One region of the Aeromonas intestinalis genome, then DNA from elsewhere that is predicted to be linked to it. Evidence: riboswitches for the same ligand, from Rfam matches in the RefSeq annotation. Region 1 holds a riboswitch; the other holds the start of a gene.
The links. A riboswitch is a leader RNA that binds a small molecule or an ion and turns the genes downstream of it on or off. The one in region 1 is predicted to bind lysine.

Region 1 (4,572 bases):
CTTGTCGGCGAGGCAGAGCAGATGGTAGGAGCCCGGGAACAGTTCGCCGCGAAAATCTGTCTTGAGGCCGTAGGCGATGACCGGGATCTTGAGCTCATCGACGATACGGGCCAGCTGATAGACCTGCTCCCGAGTCAGGAACTGGGCCTCGTCGACGATGAACACATCGATCTTCTTCTCGCCGTGGCGTGTCTGGACCATCTCGAACAGATCACAGCTGTCACTGAACACTTCCACCTTCAGCTCCAAGCCTACTCTTGCACTGATCACCCCGGTTCCGAAGCGATCGTCGATGACCGGCGTCATGGCCAGCGGAACCATGCCTCGCTCCAGGTAGTTGAAGTGCGCCTGAATAAGCTGGGTCGACTTGCCCGAGTTCATGGTGGCGAATTTGTAGTGCAGTGAAGCCATGGTACTGTTCCGAAACTGAATTTATGGGGCGCATGCTAACCAATGCCCCCGCCAAAACCAAGGGGCCCGTGGGCCCCTTGTTTAATTTATGCGACTGCCAGCGCTCTCGCCTGCCGCGCCTTGCGCAGGTGATAGCTGGAGAAGATGACAAACCAGAGGGCACTGACGGTGAAGCCTGCCAGTACGGAGTGCATCAGCCCCATCACCAGGTAGCCCATGGCCGCGCCGAAGGCGATGGCAAGGGCGTAGGGCAGCTGGGTCATCACGTGATCGATGTGATGGCAGCCGGCGCCGGTGGCCGACAGTATGCTGGTGCTGGAGATGGGGGAGCTGTGATCCCCGAACACCGAGCCCGCCAGCACGGCGGCCAGCATGGGCAGCATCAGGGCCACATCGCTCGCGGCCGCCATGTCACCGGCCAGCGGCAGCATGATGCCGAAGGTGCCCCAGCTGGTGCCGGTGGCAAACGCCATGGCGCAGGAGAGCACGAACACCACGGCGGGCAACACTTCCACCGGCAGGTTGCCGTTGGCCATGGAAGCCAGGTACTTGCCGGTCTCCACGTCACGCACCACGGCACCGATGGTCCAGGCGAACAGCAGGATGTTGATGGCGGGCAGCATGGCCATCACGCCTTGCGGCGCTGCCTTCATCCAGTTCTTGGCACCCAGCTTGAGGCGCATGGCCAAGCCGATGGAGACCACCAGGCTGCACAGGGCGCCATAGACCAGGGAGGAGCCGACATTGGTATTCTCGAACGAGCCGAGCACGCTGAAGGGTTCACCCTTGCTGGCCAGCACGGCGGCACCGGAGTCAATCATGAAGTAGACGGTGGCCAGAGTCAGGGTCAGGATCGGCAGCACCATGTCGATCATGCCGCCGTTGCTCTCCTCGGGGCACTCCATGTCCAGACCGATGGGTCGGCCCTTGGACTCATCCCACAGCTTGCCCTCCAGGGCCCACTGCTCGTGCTGGCGCATGGAGCCGATGTCGAGCTGGAAGGCGATCACCACCAGCACCATGATCAGGGTGAACACGGCGTAGAGGTTCATGGGGATCATCTCGACGAAGGCGGAGATGGGGCTCTGATCCGTCAGGCCATGGGCCGCCATGATGCCGCCCACCAGGGCGATGATGTAGGCCCCCCAGGAGGAGATGGGCATCAGCACGCAGACCGGCGCTGCGGTGGAGTCCAGCAGATAGGCCAGCTTGGCGCGGGAGATCTGGAAGCGATCGGTGACCGGACGGCAGATGGCCCCCACCGACAGGCTGTGGAAGAAGTCATCGATGAAGAAGGCGAACACCATCATGCCGGTCAGCGCCTTGGCCCCCTTGCGGGTCTTGGCGCGTTTCGCGGCCCACTCTGCGAAGGCGCGAGTGGCACCGGAGACGCTCATCAGGCTGATGAGGCCACCCAGCAGCAGCATGAACAGGATCATGTTCACGTTGTCACGATTCAATGCGCCATCGACCCAGAAGATCTTGAGCACGGTGTTCAGCATGTAATGCAGGGAAGCGAGGGGGTCAAACTGATTGAGCAGCAGGCTGCCCGCAATGATACCCACCCCCAGCGACACCAGGACGCGGCGGGTGATGATAGCCAATGCGACGGCCAGCAAGGGGGGAACGATAGACCAACCGGAGTCGGCGTAGTGAACGATGTCCATGATCTCTTTGCACCTAAAGACAGCAGGTGGAGATCTACCGAGAGGATAAAGAAACAAAACCCATGGGGAGGTAATACTCCTCAGCCCCTTCAGGTAGCGCTCCATAGTGGATGACTATGGCAGTCCTGCACCTGTTCGATGCAGAACCAGCAACCCGGTATGATGGCCTGGTCACTTCGGCGCCGACTCCTTTCCTCGAGCATCGCAGGCATCACCCTCCGCTCGGTTACTCATAGGCAGCGCGCCTCTACTTAAAGGTATTCGGGGCACATTTTATCGAGGCACGGTGTGATAGCAAGTTTTTTGATTAAAATTCAATGCGAGTATGGCGATGAATCGCGAAGGGGTAGTCAAATGGTTCACAAAAATCGATCCAGCCGACATTTTCATCTATCTGGAACTCATTTGAAGATTAATGACCGCCCATCGGGGCAATATATCGCCCCGCTATCTCGCCTGGCTTAATTTATATTTTCCCATAATTAATTCCGCGCGCTTGACTTGATGGCGAGCCCCCCTATAAATTAACGAAAATAGCTTTTCATCCCCCCTGTATATTTCTGCTCGCGTGGTAGCCAATATGAACGAATTTCTGAAAGTGCTGTTGAATATCCGTAGTCTGCGGGCGACCTGCCGTGAACTGACGCTGGAACAATTGGAAGAAGGTCTGGAAAAACTCACCACCATCGTCACCGAACGCCAGCAGGATGAATCTGCCGACCGTCAGGCGCGGGAAGAACATCAACGTAAAATTGCCGAATATGCCGAAATGCTGAAAGCGGCCGGCATTGACCCCGCCGAATTGGTAGGCACAGTGGCCGTCGATTCCCCCAAAGCCGGTAAAAGCAAACGTGCCCCCCGCCCCGCCAAATATCGCTATCTCGATGACAACGGCGTGGAAAAAACCTGGACCGGTCAGGGTCGCATGCCCTCCACCATTGCCAAGGCCGTGGCCGAAGGTAAATCCGTGGAAGCGTTCGCCATCTGAAAACAGCGCGACCCTTGCAATAAAAAACCTCGCCATGGCGAGGTTTTTTATTGTCCCGAATCTGGCCTAGCCGCGATCTGCGGCCTTGACCCAGAGCACCTCGGGCGTGCCGGTACAGACGAGCAGATACCGCGCCACCGTGAAGAACCAGTCGCTCAGCCGGTTCAGATAGGGCAAGACCGCCGGGTTGACCTGCTCGGTGCGACTCAGGCCCAGCAGCAACCGCTCGCAGCGGCGGGTCAGGGTACGCACCACATGGGCCTGGGCCGCCGCCCGGGAGCCGCTTGGCAAAATGAAATTATGCAGCGCAGGCAACTTGGCGCTGTAGGCATCTATTTGCTGCTCGAGGCGCAATGTCCACTGCTCGCTGACCTGCCACAGTTCGCTATTTTGCGCCTCGCTGGAAAAGGCCAGCTCTCCTCCCAAGTCAAATAACTCCTGCTGCAGCAATATCAGCTCGGCCAGCAGGGTTTTCTCCTGCTCGGGTATTTCGGCCATCAACAGACCTATCTGGGAATTTAACTCATCGATGGCGCCATAGGTCTCGACGCGCGGATCATCCTTGGCCAAACGGGAGCCATCGGCCAAGCGAGTGAGTCCCTTGTCCCCCTGCCGGGTATATATTCTCATGGCGACATCCTGTTAATAATGGGAATAATCATGGACTCCAGTCCATTGAGTTTTATCTCGTACGCCAGTGCCAATGACTGGCCCAGGGATCCTGCCGGAAAACCGGTGCGGGCCATCCACACCAGATAGGGCTCCGGAATATCGATGATACGCCGGCCCCGATATTTTCCGTAAGGCATCTGGTTTGCCAGGGTGAGCAATACCCGCTCGTCCGTGAGATTATCCATCTTAATCGATATTCAGATATTTGTGAGTCTGGATGGATAGTCGCCAATTGCGGGCGATACAGGTCGCCATGGCAAGTTCGGTGGCCCTCGGCTTCTGGCTGATGGGCTGCAAGGCAATCACCACATCGGGGCGTAGACTGGCGGTTGCCAGCAGGGCATCGAGCTCTTCGATGTGTCGCTCGGTCGCCACCGGGTGCTTGATCTCGTTCGCCCGCTCGAGCGCCGACACCAGTACAGGCAAGCCCCCCTTCATCCCGATCTTCGGGGAAACGGTGACCCAGGTCTGTGCATGGGTCAGGATCTCGCTGGTACCGCTGGTTTCGATCTGTACCTGGTAACCCGCATCCAGCAGGGCGCCCGAGAGCTCATGGAGATCGTAGAGGCAGGGCTCGCCACCGGTGATCACCACATGGCGCGCCTGGTAGCCCAGGGTCTCGAAGCTCTCGAGGATCGCCTCCGTGCTCATCTTGCTCCAGCCATCGCACTCGTTGGATCTGTCCAGCACCTCGCCTGGGCCCACTTCACGGGCCGGGTCCACCACCCAGGTGTGACGGGTATCGCACCAGGGGCAACCCACGGGGCACCCCTGCAGGCGCACGAAGATGGCGGGCAGGCCGGTGAAGACCCCCTCCCCCTGGATGGTCTGGAA
Region 2 (4,572 bases), on a different contig from region 1:
TTGACCCGATGGTGCTGGGTGGGTTCCTTGATGTCAATTTAATGACCGAAAGATGAATATTGTGTGACTGTATTGACTTGCAAATTGTGATCCCGATCCAGAGGCCGGATTGATTCTGTGATGAAAACGGCATCATGAGCGTTTGCCGCTGGTTTGCCTCTGTCTTGCTGCTTAGTCTCTCAATAACGGTCGGAGGTACATGTATGAATCCTAAGGTTGCGGCACGTCAGGCAAGGCTGCTCCAGATGCTGGAGCGCAAAGAGGAGATCCGGATCGGGCGTGAACGCGACTGTCCCCAGCCATTGGCCCAATTGCTCAAGCTGACCGAGGATCACCCTGATGTGCTCAGGGTCTATCGCCACGGCCTCACCGCCGAAGTGTTTCATCTGAAAGTCGAGGGTCATCACTGGTGCCTCAAGCGGCGCAGGGCCGACTCCCTGGTGGCCAATGTGGACGGTCAGACCGCCTTCTTGACCGAGCTGGAGCGGCGCCGGGAGATTGAAACCCTGCGAGAGTTGCACCCCACCATCCTCTCCCACGTGGTCTGCACCTGCTTCGGTTCGGCCCGGGCCGGGGTGCTGGTCTCCCCCTGGCTCAGGGGGGATCCCGTCAAGACCCTGAACCGGCGCAATCTGGCGCAGATGCTGGCGGTGCAGGCGGAGCTGGCCCGCTGGGGCTGGTTTGACTGGGATCCGAGCCCGGGCAACCTGCTCGATGACGGCCAGCAGATCTCGGTGTTCGACTTTGGTTACATGTGGCCCTTCGATCCCCGCCACGAATTCAACTCCAACGGCCTGTCCGATCCCGAGTTTCATGTACCCGAGCGGCTGGAGACCCGTACCCTCTCCGGTCTCTGGCTGGACGAGGCGGATCCCCTGCCGCTGTTTCACCACTGGCGCACCCTCTGCCTCGCCTGGGCCACGGACGAGTTGCAATACCTGCACCGGGAAGGGGCCAATCCCGCCGTGCTGGCCCGGATGCAGGCGCTGCTGGCGCGCTGGCGCACCGCCCTCGAGAGTGACGAAGCGCTGGCGGCCAACTGGTGGCAGGATATGTATCGCAGCCATCGGCTCGATATCGACGACGATCTCGGCGGCAAGAGCTGCGGCCCCCTCACGTTGCGTCGTCTCGACTGGCTGGAGAGGGCGGTGCGGGATCACTATCCATCCCTCGCAGCCAGCCTGAGCGACGAAGAGGCCGGGCTCGGTCAGCAGGGCTTGCTCGCGCGGCTCGCGGCTTTGCGCGACCCCATCAGGGAGCATCTGCTGCCACAGGCCGTCCAGGCTTTCGCCCTACTCGGGGCGCCCCCCCGGGGTTTCCCCTTCACAAAACCCTCACGGGGGCCCGGGGCCCCCTCTTCTTGTTGATGGAGGATTGTCGTCATTGGGCTCAGTCGAGCAGCTCCTGATGGAGACGGTTGACGATGTGGCCCGCCTCGCTCTCTTTGACCAGGAAGCAGAGGTTATGGGCGCTGGCGCCGTAGCAGATCATGCGGATATTGTGCTCGCGGATGGCATCAAATACCCGGCTGCCGACCCCGGCTGCCTCACTCATGCGGTTGCCGATGAGGGCCACCAGTGCAAGATCCGTTTCCACTTCGACCTTGCACAACTGCCCCAGCTCCGCCAGCACCTTGTCGCCGAGGATGGGTTCGCCGTTGCTCTGGCTGCCGGTGTGATCCAGGGTGAGCGACACGCTCACTTCGGAGGTGGTGATGAGATCCACCGAGATGCGATGGCGCGCCAGGATGCCGAACACTTCGGCCAAAAAGCCGTAGGCGTGGAACATGTTGAGGCTGTGCAGGGTGACCAGCACCTGGGAGCGGCGCAGGGCCACGGCCCGGAACAGCGGGTTGGTGGTGGTGCTGGCGCGGATCCAGGTGCCGCCTGCAGCCGGATCCTTGGCGGAGCCGACGAAGACCGGAATGTCCTGGCGCAGGGCCGGCTGCAGGGTGGCCGGATGCAGTACCTTGGCGCCGAAGGTGGCCATCTCGGCCGCCTCCACGAAGCTGATTTCGGGAATGGGGCGGGCCCGGGTGACGAGGCGCGGATCCGTGGTGTAGATGCCGGGCACGTCGGTCCAGATCTCAATGCTGCTGGCATCCAGCGCCTCGGCCAGCAGGGCCGCGCTGTAGTCGGAGCCCCCGCGTCCCAGGGTGGTGGTACGGCCGTCGCCGTCGGCGCCGATGAAGCCCTGGGTGATGACCAGGCTGTCGCCAAGCAGGGGCCCCAGGCTGGCCTGGCAGAGAGTGCGGGTGGCGGCGAGATCCACGCTCGCCTTGCCAAAGCGGCTGTCGGTGCGCATCAGCTGGCGCGCATCCTGCCACTGGGCCTTGACGCCGCGCTGGTGCAGCAGCTCGGTAAAGAGGCGAGTCGACATCAGTTCACCGCAGGCGATGAGCCTGTCGGCGAGTTCAGCGTCCGTGTGCAACTGGGCCTGACGGGCCATGGTCCGGATCTCGGCGAGCTGAGCGTGGATGATGGCGCTCACATCGCCGGGTTCCCCCAGCGCCGTCAGTATGGCTTGCTGAATGTCGGCGAGCCGGGCGAGCTGGGCATCCTGACCCGCCTCGTCCAGTTCCCCTTGCGCCAGACTCACCAGCAGGTTGGTGACGCCGGCGCTGGCACTCAGCACCACCACCCGGGTCGCCGGATTGGCCAGTACCACGTCGGCACAATGGTTCATGGCCGCGGCATCGGCGACACTGGTTCCGCCGAACTTGGCGACGTTGATCTGGCTCATAACATACTCCTGTCTCAAGGTGAAAATCCGGTTTCAGCAGGCAAAAGAGAGGAGGAGGCGATAAATGGCAGGAAAACACGAGGGTCCCGGCCAGAAGCACTCCATCCGCGGTGCCCATCCCACAGACATCCTGATGGATGCCTGTGGGATGCACACGACCGATGACAACCCGGGGGATTCAGCCCCCGCAGCCGACGTGGTGGTCTCCAGCGACCCGCCTCGTCTCGGCGCTGCTCCCCCTGACCCAAGTTCACCGGACGCTGGCGTCCTCCCTTGGGCTGCCTGGGCAGCGCTCCTCTTCTGGTGCCACCCTGAGGTGGCGTGCATGTAGAAATACCCTGCACTGGAATGCACTGTCAATCGAGTTTGCAAAAAAATCAACAATCGACAGGAACCAGGCACAAGATCAATCAGTTAGCTAAATGCTTCGTACAAAGAGTTACGCGATTGTCTTGGACAATACCTTGGATCTGCGCTGCCAGTTGTAGAAGCGCTGGCGTGCCACCGGCAAGTCTTCCACCTCCAGCGGCTCGAAGCCCCGTTCCCGGAACCAGTGAATGGAGCGGGTGGTGAGCACGAACAGACGCTCGATGCCGAGCCGTTTGGCCCGCTCGGCCACCTTGGCGATCAGCTGATCTCCACGGTTGGAGTTGCGGTAATCCGGGTGGATGGCGACGCAGGCCATCTCGGCCATGGCCTCCTCCATGAAGCAGTAGAGGGCGGCGCAGCCGATGATGAGACCGTCCCGCTCGATGATGGTGAACTTGTCGATCTCCATCTCCAGTTGCTCGCGGGAGCGGCGCACCAGTATGCCTTCCTCTTCCAGCGGGCGAATGAGATCCAGGATGCCGCCGATGTCCTCGATGGCGGCGGCCCGCGCCCGCTCGGCACTTTCGCGCACTATCTGGGTGCCGAGGCCGTCACGGCTGAACAGCTCCTGCAGCATGGCGCCGTCATCCTGATAGCTCACCAGGTGGGAGCGGGGAACGCCGCCGCGACACGAAGCGATGGCCGCGCGCAGGTAACGGGCGGTGCCGGACATCTCTTCTCCCGCCTGCTCCAGCTCCACCAGGAGCTCTTCGGCCTGCTCGGGGAAGAGCTCGGAGATGGCCTCGCCGTGGCGGTCCATGACCCCCTGGGTGCTGCTGAAACAGATGAGCTTGTCGGCCTTGAGATCCACCGCGACCCGCCGCGCCACCTCTTCCGAGCTCAGGTTGAAGCTCTCGCCGGTGACCGAGCAGCCGATGGGGGAGATGAGCACCATGGCCTGCTGATCCAGCTGGCGACGGATCCCCTCCACATCGATGCGGCGCACCCGGCCGCTGTGGCAGTAGTCGACGCCATCCTCCACCCCGAGCGGCTGGGCGGTGACGAAGTTGCCACTCACCACGCTCAGGCGTGCCCCCTGCATGGGGGTGTTGGCGATCCCCATGGAGAGCTGGGCCGTGATGTCGTACTGCAGCCCGCCACACACCTGTTTGATGAGGTCGAAGCTCTGATCGTCGGTGACCCGGATGCGCTTGTGGTACTGCGCCTCGATGCCGGCCCGGGCCAGCGCCTCGTCGTTCTGCGGGCGGGAGCCGAACACCAGTACCAGCCGGATGCCGAGGGTCTGCAACAGGGCGATGTCGGTGACGATGTTGGCAAAGTTGGGGTGGCAGATGGCTTCGCCCCCCATCATCAGCACGAAGGTGGCGCCTCTGTGCACGTTGACATAGGGGGTGGATTGCCGAAAGGCATAGACCAGGCTGGGTTCGCGTTCACGCACTTGAGACTTCTTCCATAAAAAAACAGCAATTTGCTCAATATATGAAAATAAATTCACAAATC

Region 2: another riboswitch for lysine. It lies ahead of lysC (lysine-sensitive aspartokinase 3); the one in region 1 lies ahead of ACW5W7_RS04515 (Na+/H+ antiporter NhaC family protein).

Annotation. Positions count from the first base shown of each region.
Region 1 covers NZ_JBSTYK010000003.1:45,247-49,818, forward strand. The annotation lists gene ACW5W7_RS04510 (thymidine kinase) at 1-411, opposite strand, end outside; gene ACW5W7_RS04515 (Na+/H+ antiporter NhaC family protein) at 498-2,078, opposite strand; lysine riboswitch at 2,165-2,336, opposite strand; gene ACW5W7_RS04520 (H-NS family histone-like protein) at 2,659-3,066, shown strand; gene ACW5W7_RS04525 (cob(I)yrinic acid a,c-diamide adenosyltransferase) at 3,133-3,696, opposite strand; gene ACW5W7_RS04530 (DUF3820 family protein) at 3,693-3,923, opposite strand; gene queE (7-carboxy-7-deazaguanine synthase QueE) at 3,925-4,572, opposite strand, start outside.
Region 2 covers NZ_JBSTYK010000011.1:140,658-145,229, forward strand. The annotation lists partial or broken gene ACW5W7_RS15280 (hypothetical protein) at 204-1,271, shown strand; gene lysC (lysine-sensitive aspartokinase 3) at 1,390-2,742, opposite strand; lysine riboswitch at 2,829-3,050, opposite strand; gene argA (amino-acid N-acetyltransferase) at 3,182-4,510, opposite strand.